2 regions of the Paenibacillus sp. F024 genome follow, and region 2 is predicted to be linked to the other one. Evidence: riboswitches for the same ligand, from Rfam matches in the RefSeq annotation. Region 2 holds a riboswitch; the other holds the start of a gene.

What was found. A riboswitch is a leader RNA that binds a small molecule or an ion and turns the genes downstream of it on or off. The one in region 2 is predicted to bind cobalamin.
Region 1: it holds a riboswitch for cobalamin, as region 2 does, so the genes downstream of both, ACZYR9_RS24865 (ABC transporter substrate-binding protein) here and ACZYR9_RS21145 (energy-coupling factor ABC transporter permease) in region 2, are expected to answer to the same signal.

What each region holds. Positions count from the first base shown of each region.
Region 1 covers NZ_JBVASZ010000044.1:21,989-26,597, forward strand. Annotated here, with positions in the region: gene cobT (nicotinate-nucleotide--dimethylbenzimidazole phosphoribosyltransferase) at 1-552, opposite strand, end outside; gene ACZYR9_RS24855 (ABC transporter ATP-binding protein) at 549-1,337, opposite strand; gene ACZYR9_RS24860 (FecCD family ABC transporter permease) at 1,354-2,391, opposite strand; gene ACZYR9_RS24865 (ABC transporter substrate-binding protein) at 2,392-3,414, opposite strand; cobalamin riboswitch at 3,579-3,783, opposite strand; gene ACZYR9_RS24870 (hypothetical protein) at 3,812-4,330, opposite strand.
Region 2 covers NZ_JBVASZ010000026.1:28,106-32,714, reverse strand. Annotated here, with positions in the region: gene cbiQ (cobalt ECF transporter T component CbiQ) at 1-579, opposite strand, end outside; gene ACZYR9_RS21150 (energy-coupling factor ABC transporter substrate-binding protein) at 576-860, opposite strand; gene ACZYR9_RS21145 (energy-coupling factor ABC transporter permease) at 865-1,623, opposite strand; cobalamin riboswitch at 1,774-1,961, opposite strand; gene ACZYR9_RS21140 (hypothetical protein) at 2,286-2,537, shown strand; gene ACZYR9_RS21135 (DUF7010 family protein) at 2,865-3,419, shown strand; gene ACZYR9_RS21130 (hypothetical protein) at 3,423-3,992, shown strand; gene gluQRS (tRNA glutamyl-Q(34) synthetase GluQRS) at 4,103-4,609, opposite strand, start outside.

The DNA of each region.
Region 1 (4,609 bases), on a different contig from region 2:
TGCCGTCGTATTGCCGATGCCCATATCCCCGGTGGCGATCAATCTGTAGCCGTCCCGAACTAATTCTGCGGCGATCTCCATACCGGCCATAACCGCTTTCTCCGCTTCCTCCCGCGTCATCGCAGGCCCCTTTGTCATATTAGCCGTCCCCATGCGGACTTTATGAGACCTCAACCGCGAATCGGAAAGCTCTGCGTTCACCCCCATGTCAACGCACAGCACATCAGCCCCGGCATGACGCGAGAGCACATTCACCGCCGCGCCCCCATTCAAAAAGTTAAACACCATCTGCGGCGTAACTTCAGCCGGATAGGCGCTGACGCCTTCTTCGCATACGCCGTGATCCGCAGCCATGACGACGACCGCCTTTTTCCCCAGGTCCGGCATCAGCTCCCCCCGGATTCCCGATAGCTGCTTAGCTACCTCCTCCAGTCTGCCTAAGCTTCCCGGCGGCTTGGTCAGCTGATCGAGATGCAGCGCCGCTTCCTCCATACTCCGCTTATCCAATGGGGCAATTCCCGTAATCAGTTGTTCCAATCGGTTGTTACTCATCTTCCAGCTCCCTTTCCCAATAAGATTTGCGGCACCCCGCTGTCCGGATGTGAAAGAATGTGAGGCCGCGTTCCGTACACCCTTTCCAGAAGATCTGCATAAAGCACCTCTTCAGGCGTTCCGATTCCAGCCGCCGCTCCTTCATGCAGCAGGAGGAGACGGTCGCAGTATTGAGCGGCCAAATTCAGATCATGCAGCACCGAAATGACCGTCATTTTCCATTCCTCCTGCCACCTGCGCACCAGATCCATCATCTCAACCTGATACCCGATGTCAAGAAATGTCGTCTGCTCATCCAGCAGCAGCAGCTTGGGCTCCTGCGCCATCGCTTTACCCAACGCCACACGCTGCCGTTCCCCTCCGCTCAAATGATCGATGGTTCTCTCCCGCAGAGGCTCCAGCTTCAGCCAATCGATAATCCGCTCTACCAGCGTACTCGCATCCCCCGTTTCGTCTCCCAGCCAGTTTTGATACGGATAGCGCCCCATTTCGATCACCTCTTGCACCGTGAAGCCGAGCGGCGGCAGCGCTTCCTGCTCCAGCACCGCGATCTGCCTTGCCAATGCTTTCCTTGAGCAGGACGCTGCAGGCTTGCCATCCAGCAGCACACGACCGGCAGTCGCCGGCTCCAGTCCGGAAATCAGATGAAGCAGTGTCGACTTCCCGCTTCCGTTGGGTCCTAAGATACCGAACCATTCTCCTGGCTCCACCCGAAAACGGACTCCCCTGAGCACCTCCCGCGGTCCGAAGGCCTTGGATACCCTATCCACATCTACTTGAATCATCCCGTGCCGCCTCCTTTCATTCGCGTATCACCCGCTTTTTCCGCCGCAGCAAATAAGCGAAAAACGGAGCCCCCATAAACGCCGTAACTACCCCGAGCGGAATTTCCGTCGGACTAAGCAGCGTTCGGGCCAACGTATCCGCCAGCAGCACATAAATCGCACCGCCGATAAGCGAAAGGGGAAGCAGCAATCGGTAATCCGGTCCGATCATAAGCCGAAGCAAATGCGGCACCAGCAGTCCTACAAACGCAATCACGCCCGAAACGGAGACAGCTGCTGCCGTAATCAAAGTCGCCGCGACCAGAACAATCAGCTTCGTTCTTTCAATATGGATACCAAGATGAGCCGCCTGCCGCTCCCCGAGCGCAAACAAATTCATCGCCCGGCCAAAGCAGAGAAGCACCGCTGCGCCTGCAGCCAAATACGGCAGCAGCACCAAGGAATATGTCCAGCCTCGCAGCGCTAGGCTTCCCATCAGCCAGAAGATTATTTCATTGATGACCTGATCCGACATCGCCACCATTAACGAAACGAAGGCGCCCAGGAAGGCCTGGATCACGACACCCGACAAAATGACGGTTTCTTTGCGCAGCTTGCCTCCGGTCCGAGCCAGCAGGAGTACCGTGAAGAGTGACAGCACTCCGGTCGCAAACGCAACCGCCGGTACCGTCCACTCCCCGAAGAGCGTATACTGCAGACCAAACAAAATTAAAAACGAAGCGCCCACCGAAGCTCCGGAAGAAACACCCAGCGTATACGGATCGGCGAGCGGGTTGCGGAGCACGCCCTGAAAGGCTGCACCCGCCAAGCCCAGAGCGGCTCCAACCAGAATACCCAAGACTGCCCTGGGCAGCCTGACCCTCCATACGATTTGTTCGGAAGCTGCACTCCAATCCCCCTGGATTCGTTCACCGATCCAAGGCAGATGATGCAGCATAATCCCCCAGACATGACCGAACGGGATTCGGACCGAACCGATCGACAATGCCGCAGAAGCGGTAAATAATAGCAGGACCAAGGAAGCTCCGCCCCAAATCCACAGCTTACGCTTCATCTATTTCACCAGTTCCGGATATATTCCTTTGGCCACTTCCGTCAATGCCTCGGTGATCCGCGGACCCGGACGGCTCATGATGTCCTTGTCCAATCCGACCAGCCGGTTTGACTTCACCGCTTCAATCTGGTCCCAGCCGCTGCGTTCGCGAATCAGTTGATCCATCGGCTTATTGGTCTGATCATCCACAATCCCGGTCGGATAAATAATGATCTGCGGATTGTCCGCAATCACCTTCTCCTCGCTAAGCTTCACATACCCCTTCTCGCCGCCGGCCACATTGATGCCACCGGCCAAGCTGATCAGCTCGTCAATATATTCGCCTTGACCGACCGTCCACCCCGGGGAAAACTCAATGAACACCTTTTTCTTCTGCTCCGGCTTCAGATCCTTTACCGCATCCAGCACCTTTTGACGTTCCGCCTTCATGGCATGGACCAGCTTCTCCGCCTGCTCCTGACGGTCGAAGATTTGCCCCATGAGAATAATATTGCTCATGACTTCATCCACCGTCTTCGGCTCAACCTTAAACAGGTTTACCTTTAGACCTCGAAGCTGTTCTACAACGGTCATATTCATGGACACTCCCGTCATGACCACATCGGCGTTGGCCGCAATGAGCGCTTCCTCATTCGGTTTAATGATACTGCCGACCTTCGGCTTCGCCGCCGCTTCAGCAGGATAGTTGCAAAAATCCGATACCCCCACGATCTGATCGCCGAGACCCAAGGCAAACAGCGTTTCCGTTTCACTCGGCGAGGTAGAGACGATGCGCTCCGGAGCTTTTTCAAATACAAATTCTTTGCCCGTCGCATCCTTTATCGTGAGCGGATAGGCCGTTCGTTTGGCCGATGAGACTGCCCCTTCCTGCTTGGCTCCGCCCGCATTGGACGAATCTGCCTGCTGACCCTGCCCCGGAGTCGGAGCAGTGCTTCCGCAGCCTGCCAGCGTTCCCGCCAAAGCCAAGCTCAAAACGGCCGCGAGCAGTCTTTTTTTAACGTGATTTTTCTTACCCCAATACATAGGTCCATCTCCCTAAAATCATTTAAAAACGAAAAGACCTCTGCGTTCGGATCGTCTCCGAAGCAGAGGGCACACACTGACAAACCTGCGGCAGCCATAACCGACATCATTAGCGTTATGCCGCCCGCAAGCTCAGCGATCTGCCCCTTTTCCTCGAAAGGCCGCATCGAATGCATGTTCAGGCAGGTTTCCTGACTTGCGGGCTGCTTATTCAAGAGCTCTTCGCCTTCCCGTCTGATCCTGACAGTGACTTGATAGAAGAGCATTTACCCGTATACAGTGGCGGGACCGTGCCGGATTCACACCGGCTTCCCTTTTAACCTGCAGGCATGGAGCTTCCTTGCAGGCACCTGAACCGCTATGTTGTTGTCCGCTTCATGATTGGCATGAAGGGCTATTACTCGGCCATGATTTTCAAGACCCGTTTCGCTTTCTCTTTGTCCGGCGCATTGGCCGGGATGAAAGCATACAAGTTTTTGTCGTTCAATTCGAGCTCCTTCAGCCATTGGGTTTGCTCCAACGGGATGCCGTACAAATGCTTTTCCTTATTCCCGGCTTGCGCAACCTCCAGAACACCTTCTGGGAAATCCTCCGCGTTGGCCACATCGTCCAGCGGAACATATCCGCCCTGCCCGCCCATAGTCTTAAAATGATTCTCCGGGATGACGAGAATCCCGTTCTCACCGGCCGCTATTTCGACGATCAGCTTTTCTATTGAAAATAATGGCGCCGTATATACTTGTACACTGGGCGATTCGCCTAATTGGCTTTGCAGTGAAGCCTGCAGCTTTGCTCCCGCTTCATTCGGAAACCCGTTGGAGCCCATCATGAAAATCGTCACATCCGCCTTCGGCCCCCCGCCGCAGCCCGCAAGTACGAACAACAGCAGCAGGCAGAGCAGCTCTTTTCCTCTCATGCCGGTTTCTCCCCTCAGCTTCTGCAGCTCTCTAACCCGTTTCCCCAATATATTCTTTATGATGTTAACATAAAAGACCCGCTCTTTCAAAGCTTTTAAGAGGATCGAAGGAACAAAAAAGAAGCCGATTAAGACCGGCCTCTTTGATGAAGGTTCATATTCATTAATTTGGCTCTTCGCGCTACTGGGTGGGTGGATGGCTATTAACGAGAGTCATAACCCTTCCGCTTGCTTGGAGAATCTCATAGGCAAAAGAAGCCGTCAAGAAGAGCGCTTGAC
Region 2 (4,609 bases):
AAGCCTGCGGTAGAAGCCGGTCTGACCGCCCCGGGCTTTCTGAGCCGTATATATCTGCTGGGCCGTATCCGAAAGCACAAAGAGAAAACGGTACATGATCAGCATCAACTCCAGTACCAGAGAGGGAACGCGCCATGCTCTCATCACCTGAAACAGATCGGACATGGGCGTCGTTAACATAACAAAGGTCAGGCAGGACAAGCAGGCGATGATCCGAATCAGCAGGCTGCCGGCTTGGTACATGCCTGCTTCCGTAACATAGGCCGTCCACTGGGCAATCGTAAAGAGGACCCTCCCATCGGGCGAGACCGGGCCGGTGGAGGTAAGCTCAATGATAATGGCCGGCAGACTGGCTGCATAAAACAGGCAGGAGGCCGCGATCAGCAGGCTGTACACTTTGACAGGTATCCGGGCATACAGGGCAGTCCATATGAACATCCAGGCGATGATCAGCAATTGGATGATGGGATGAGATAAATAAGACAGTACCATCAGCACGGCCGCGAATCCGCATTTCCACCTCGGAGAAACGGAGCGCAGTTTGTTGGTGTAAGAGAGCGTATCGATCAGCTTGATCATGGAGTTTTGGTTTTGGAAGCCCTACCCTTGAACCATCCGATGGCAAAGCCGATAAAACCGGCGCCAATGGCTGCCTGCAGGGCAAACAGCATGCTTTCGGTCTCTGCCGGAGGCTCCATCAGCGGAGAAAACCAGGGTTGATACTCCGGCTGAATCTCGGTAATCATTTCTTCAGCGGCGCCGTCCGCACCGCCAAATTCTCCGTTGACGAACAGGAGCGGAAGAACAGCCAACAAGACAACGGCAATCAGGATGAGAAGGTTCATTGTGCGATGGTTCATTAGATTAGACTCCTTTCATTTTACGCTGCAGCATCGATAATTCCTCAGAGCTATTGGCCTTAAGCCAGTTCCATATCAATATGGTAAGCAGACCTTCACTGATGGCCAAAGGGATTTGAGTTATGGCAAAGATGCCTCCGAATTTAGCGAAAGAAGCGAGAACGCCGCCGCTATCCGCCGGGAACGCCAAGGCTAGTTGAATCGAAGTGACGACATAGGTAGACAGGTTAGCCAGAGCGGCCGCCGTAAAAATGGACAGCTTTTGTTTTCCCGTAGATATCATCATCCACCGGTAAGCGGCAAAACCGACCATAGGGCCGGCGACAGCCATGGAGAAGGCATTGGCGCCAAGGGTAGTCAACCCGCCATGGGCCAGCAGCAGCGCTTGAAACAGCAGGACAATGGAGCCTAGCACGCTCATGGGCAGCGGGCCGAACATGACCGCGCCGAGGCCTGTCCCGGTCGGATGCGAGCTGCTTCCCGTTACGGACGGAATTTTGAGCGCCGACAAGACGAGGATGAAGGCTCCGGCCACGCCGAGTAAAATTTTCAATTCCGGCGTTTCCCTTGTAATTCTCATTAAAGCCCGGAGTCCGAGAATGAAGAACGGGATAAATACAGCCCACCAGAAGATGGCCCATCCGAACGGGAGAAAGCCCTCCATAATATGCATGGCATAGGCGGACTGCGGGTCATTGATACTCAGGTAAAGGGTAAAGCCCAGGACTAACAGCAGCGTGCTTATGACTTTTTTGGACAACATGTTCACATTTCCTCCCTAGTATATGATCATAAAACTCAAAAAACCAATCCTGCCGGATTGGTTAGGGGTACGAAATAATAGACGACAAGATCGGCTGTCCTTCGTGATCGTCGCTTCATCGTTCGTACACCACTCCTTTCCTCGAAGGCGTTCGGGTGCATAAATCAGGTAGGTCTCCTGGCTATCGGATCGACATCTTCTCCCGTCTTCCCCGATGGAGCATCGAGTGACATGCTGAGAGAAACTCCCCGAATACAGTGGCGGGACCGCTCGGGATTTGCACCCGATTCCCTGTTACCCTTTGTCAGTACAAAGGCACCTGATCTATTAAGTATGCAGTTGGTTTGTGGTAATCCATGCTACAAATTCGCTATCGATCGATAAATTCCTCTATGTAACACAAATTTATTGAACTATAACACGAATTAGAGTGTTTGTCTATCGAAATCCTCCATTCATTCACTGTTCCTTTTACGAAACGCGGAGGATGAATGCTGCAAAAAGGACGCGGACTACAATTAAGAAATTGTTTAGCATCTGTTTAACTTTTGTTTATATTCGCCCTATATACTTAATGAAGGGTACTAGAAGAAAATAGTACTATTCAGCAAGTGAAAACCCTTTAAAATATGGAATAAGTAAGAAAAGTTAGGGATGATCTGATGATGGATAAAAAGGATCGCATATCTTTCTTAAGAAAGCACGAAATGGATTGTTACAGCATCTGTTATTATTTATTGCAATGTGAAAAGCTGGCCGGCGAGGCGGCAAAAAGAGCACTCTACAATTTGAGCAGATGCGAAACATTTTTTGTTGAGAATTCCTCAACCGTAAGAGACCTGCTGCGCAAAGAGGCGATCAAATCGGCCCTGCAAATGAAAAAAGAGCATAAGGATCTGATGCCGCTGCTGTAAGTGAGCGGTTTTTTGCTTGATAAGGCCTCTTGGCCGAACGAGAATCAACCTGAGACTCAGGGAGAAACAGCAGGAAGGAGGTAAAAAAGCGGGCATATTCTCTTAGCTCTGCCGTAAACTTTGCAGCTGCCATCGTTGTTTTGTTCCTCATAATGACTATGATTATATTTCTGACCATGCCGCTGTCTTTAGGCGGAGTCTCCTCTTTACTATGGATATGCTCGGGATTTAGTTTATCATTTAGCATCCCCTTTGCTCTGAATAAGGGAGATACACATTACATTTGCTTTAGTGACCGATTTCTTATACCTGGAAAGAAGGGATGAAATGACTCGTACATTAGATGAACTTAGAAAAGACCTCATACAGTCTTCTCAGCGCGGATATCCGATTCTGATCTCAGGCGCTGTCTTTATGCTTTTTCTTACTTTGGCACCGGCATTATTTCCGGCTGAAACGGTGCGCCTGATTTGGATCATTGGCTTGGGCTCCATTTTTCCGCTGGGGCTATGGATTGCCAGAATTTTGGGAGTAACGATAATGACTAAAGACAATCCGTTAGGAACCTTGGGCGGTTTGATGGCCGGAGTGCAGGGCTTTTATATTCCGGTGTTTATCGTGATTTTTCAAGTCGCACCGGAATGGATCCCCCTCGCGGTAGGACTTCTGGGCGGATCGCATTTTCTTGTTTATGTATGGATTTACAACAGCAAGGCGTATCTGTTTTTAACGATTGGCACGACCGTATCGGCTTTAATTCTAGGCAGCGCTTTCTTATCTCAAGCCTACACCCTGGTTCCTCTTGTTCTTTTTCTGGTGTATAGCATGACCGTAATTTGGCTGCTGCGTGAAAACAAAAACGACCTGGAAAGGGAAAGTTAAACCATGAGAAGCTGGTTTGGAGAGCTTTATCGTCATGATCGTTGTTTGACGGTATTGGGCGTAAGTCACATTTTTCTCTCTGTTCTGTTTGTGCTGTTGGCACTGGTCGACTCCCGTACTCTCCTTGGGCTCAATGTTTGGATAAAGCCGGCAAAGTTTGCCTTATCTATCGTTGTATATTCGTTGACCTTTGCTTATATCATGCGTTATGTCCGTAATCGCGTGATTCAAAAGCTGGTGTCGTATACGACTTCCACCGGGTTTATCATCGATATCGGTATGATTAGCTTCCAAGCGGCTCAAGGCAAGAGGTCGCACTTTAATCTGGAGACGCCGCTGGATGCCGCACTATACTCGATGATGGGGATTACGATTGGGATCGTGACGATTGCGGCCATCATCCTTTGGGTATATCTCCTCCTTGCCCGGCTGGAGCTGTCCCCGCATCTGGCCGCAGCCTTGCGATTCGGGCTGCTGATTTCGATCGTCGGGTCGGTGATCGGGGGATACATGGCGGGCAATAATCGGCATTCGGTTGGGGCGCTGACGGCGGTGAAGGATTGTTTTTTCTGAACTGGAGCATACTTTTCGGAGATTTGCGCGTTCCTCATTTTTTCGGACTTCATGCCCTGCAGTTGATCCCGTTGACCACGTATGTTTTGACTATGCGGGTTGAAAGCCAGTCACGAAAGCAGCTGATTTCTTAGCTCGTCTCTTTTGCCTATTTGGGAATTCATCCAACCCGCCAAATAGGCCAGGCCGCCCAGCAGCCGCTCCGGCGGAACCCCCGTACTGCGCAGCGCGGCAAGCGTTAGCGCGTTATCGCGCTTGGACAGACGTTTGCCGCTTGCATCGACCAGCAGGGGAACGTGGGCAAATTCCGGAGCTTGAAGTCCAAGCGTTTCATAAAGCGCCAGCTGCCTTGGCGTCGAATCCAGCAGATCGGCCCCGCGCAGCACGTCCGAGATGCCCATGGCGGCATCGTCGACCGTAACCGCGAGCTGGTAGCTGAACATGCCGTCGGCGCGCTTGACGACAAAGTCGCTCAGAGCTTCGCCTGCGAACGTTTGCAGTCCGGCCAGCGCGTCGTGGAATGTCAGCGGATGCGGCGGCATGATGAACCGCAGGGCAGGTGTCTTTTTCGCAGCTCTGGCCTGCCGCTCCTCGGCTGTGAGCGAACGGCATAAGCC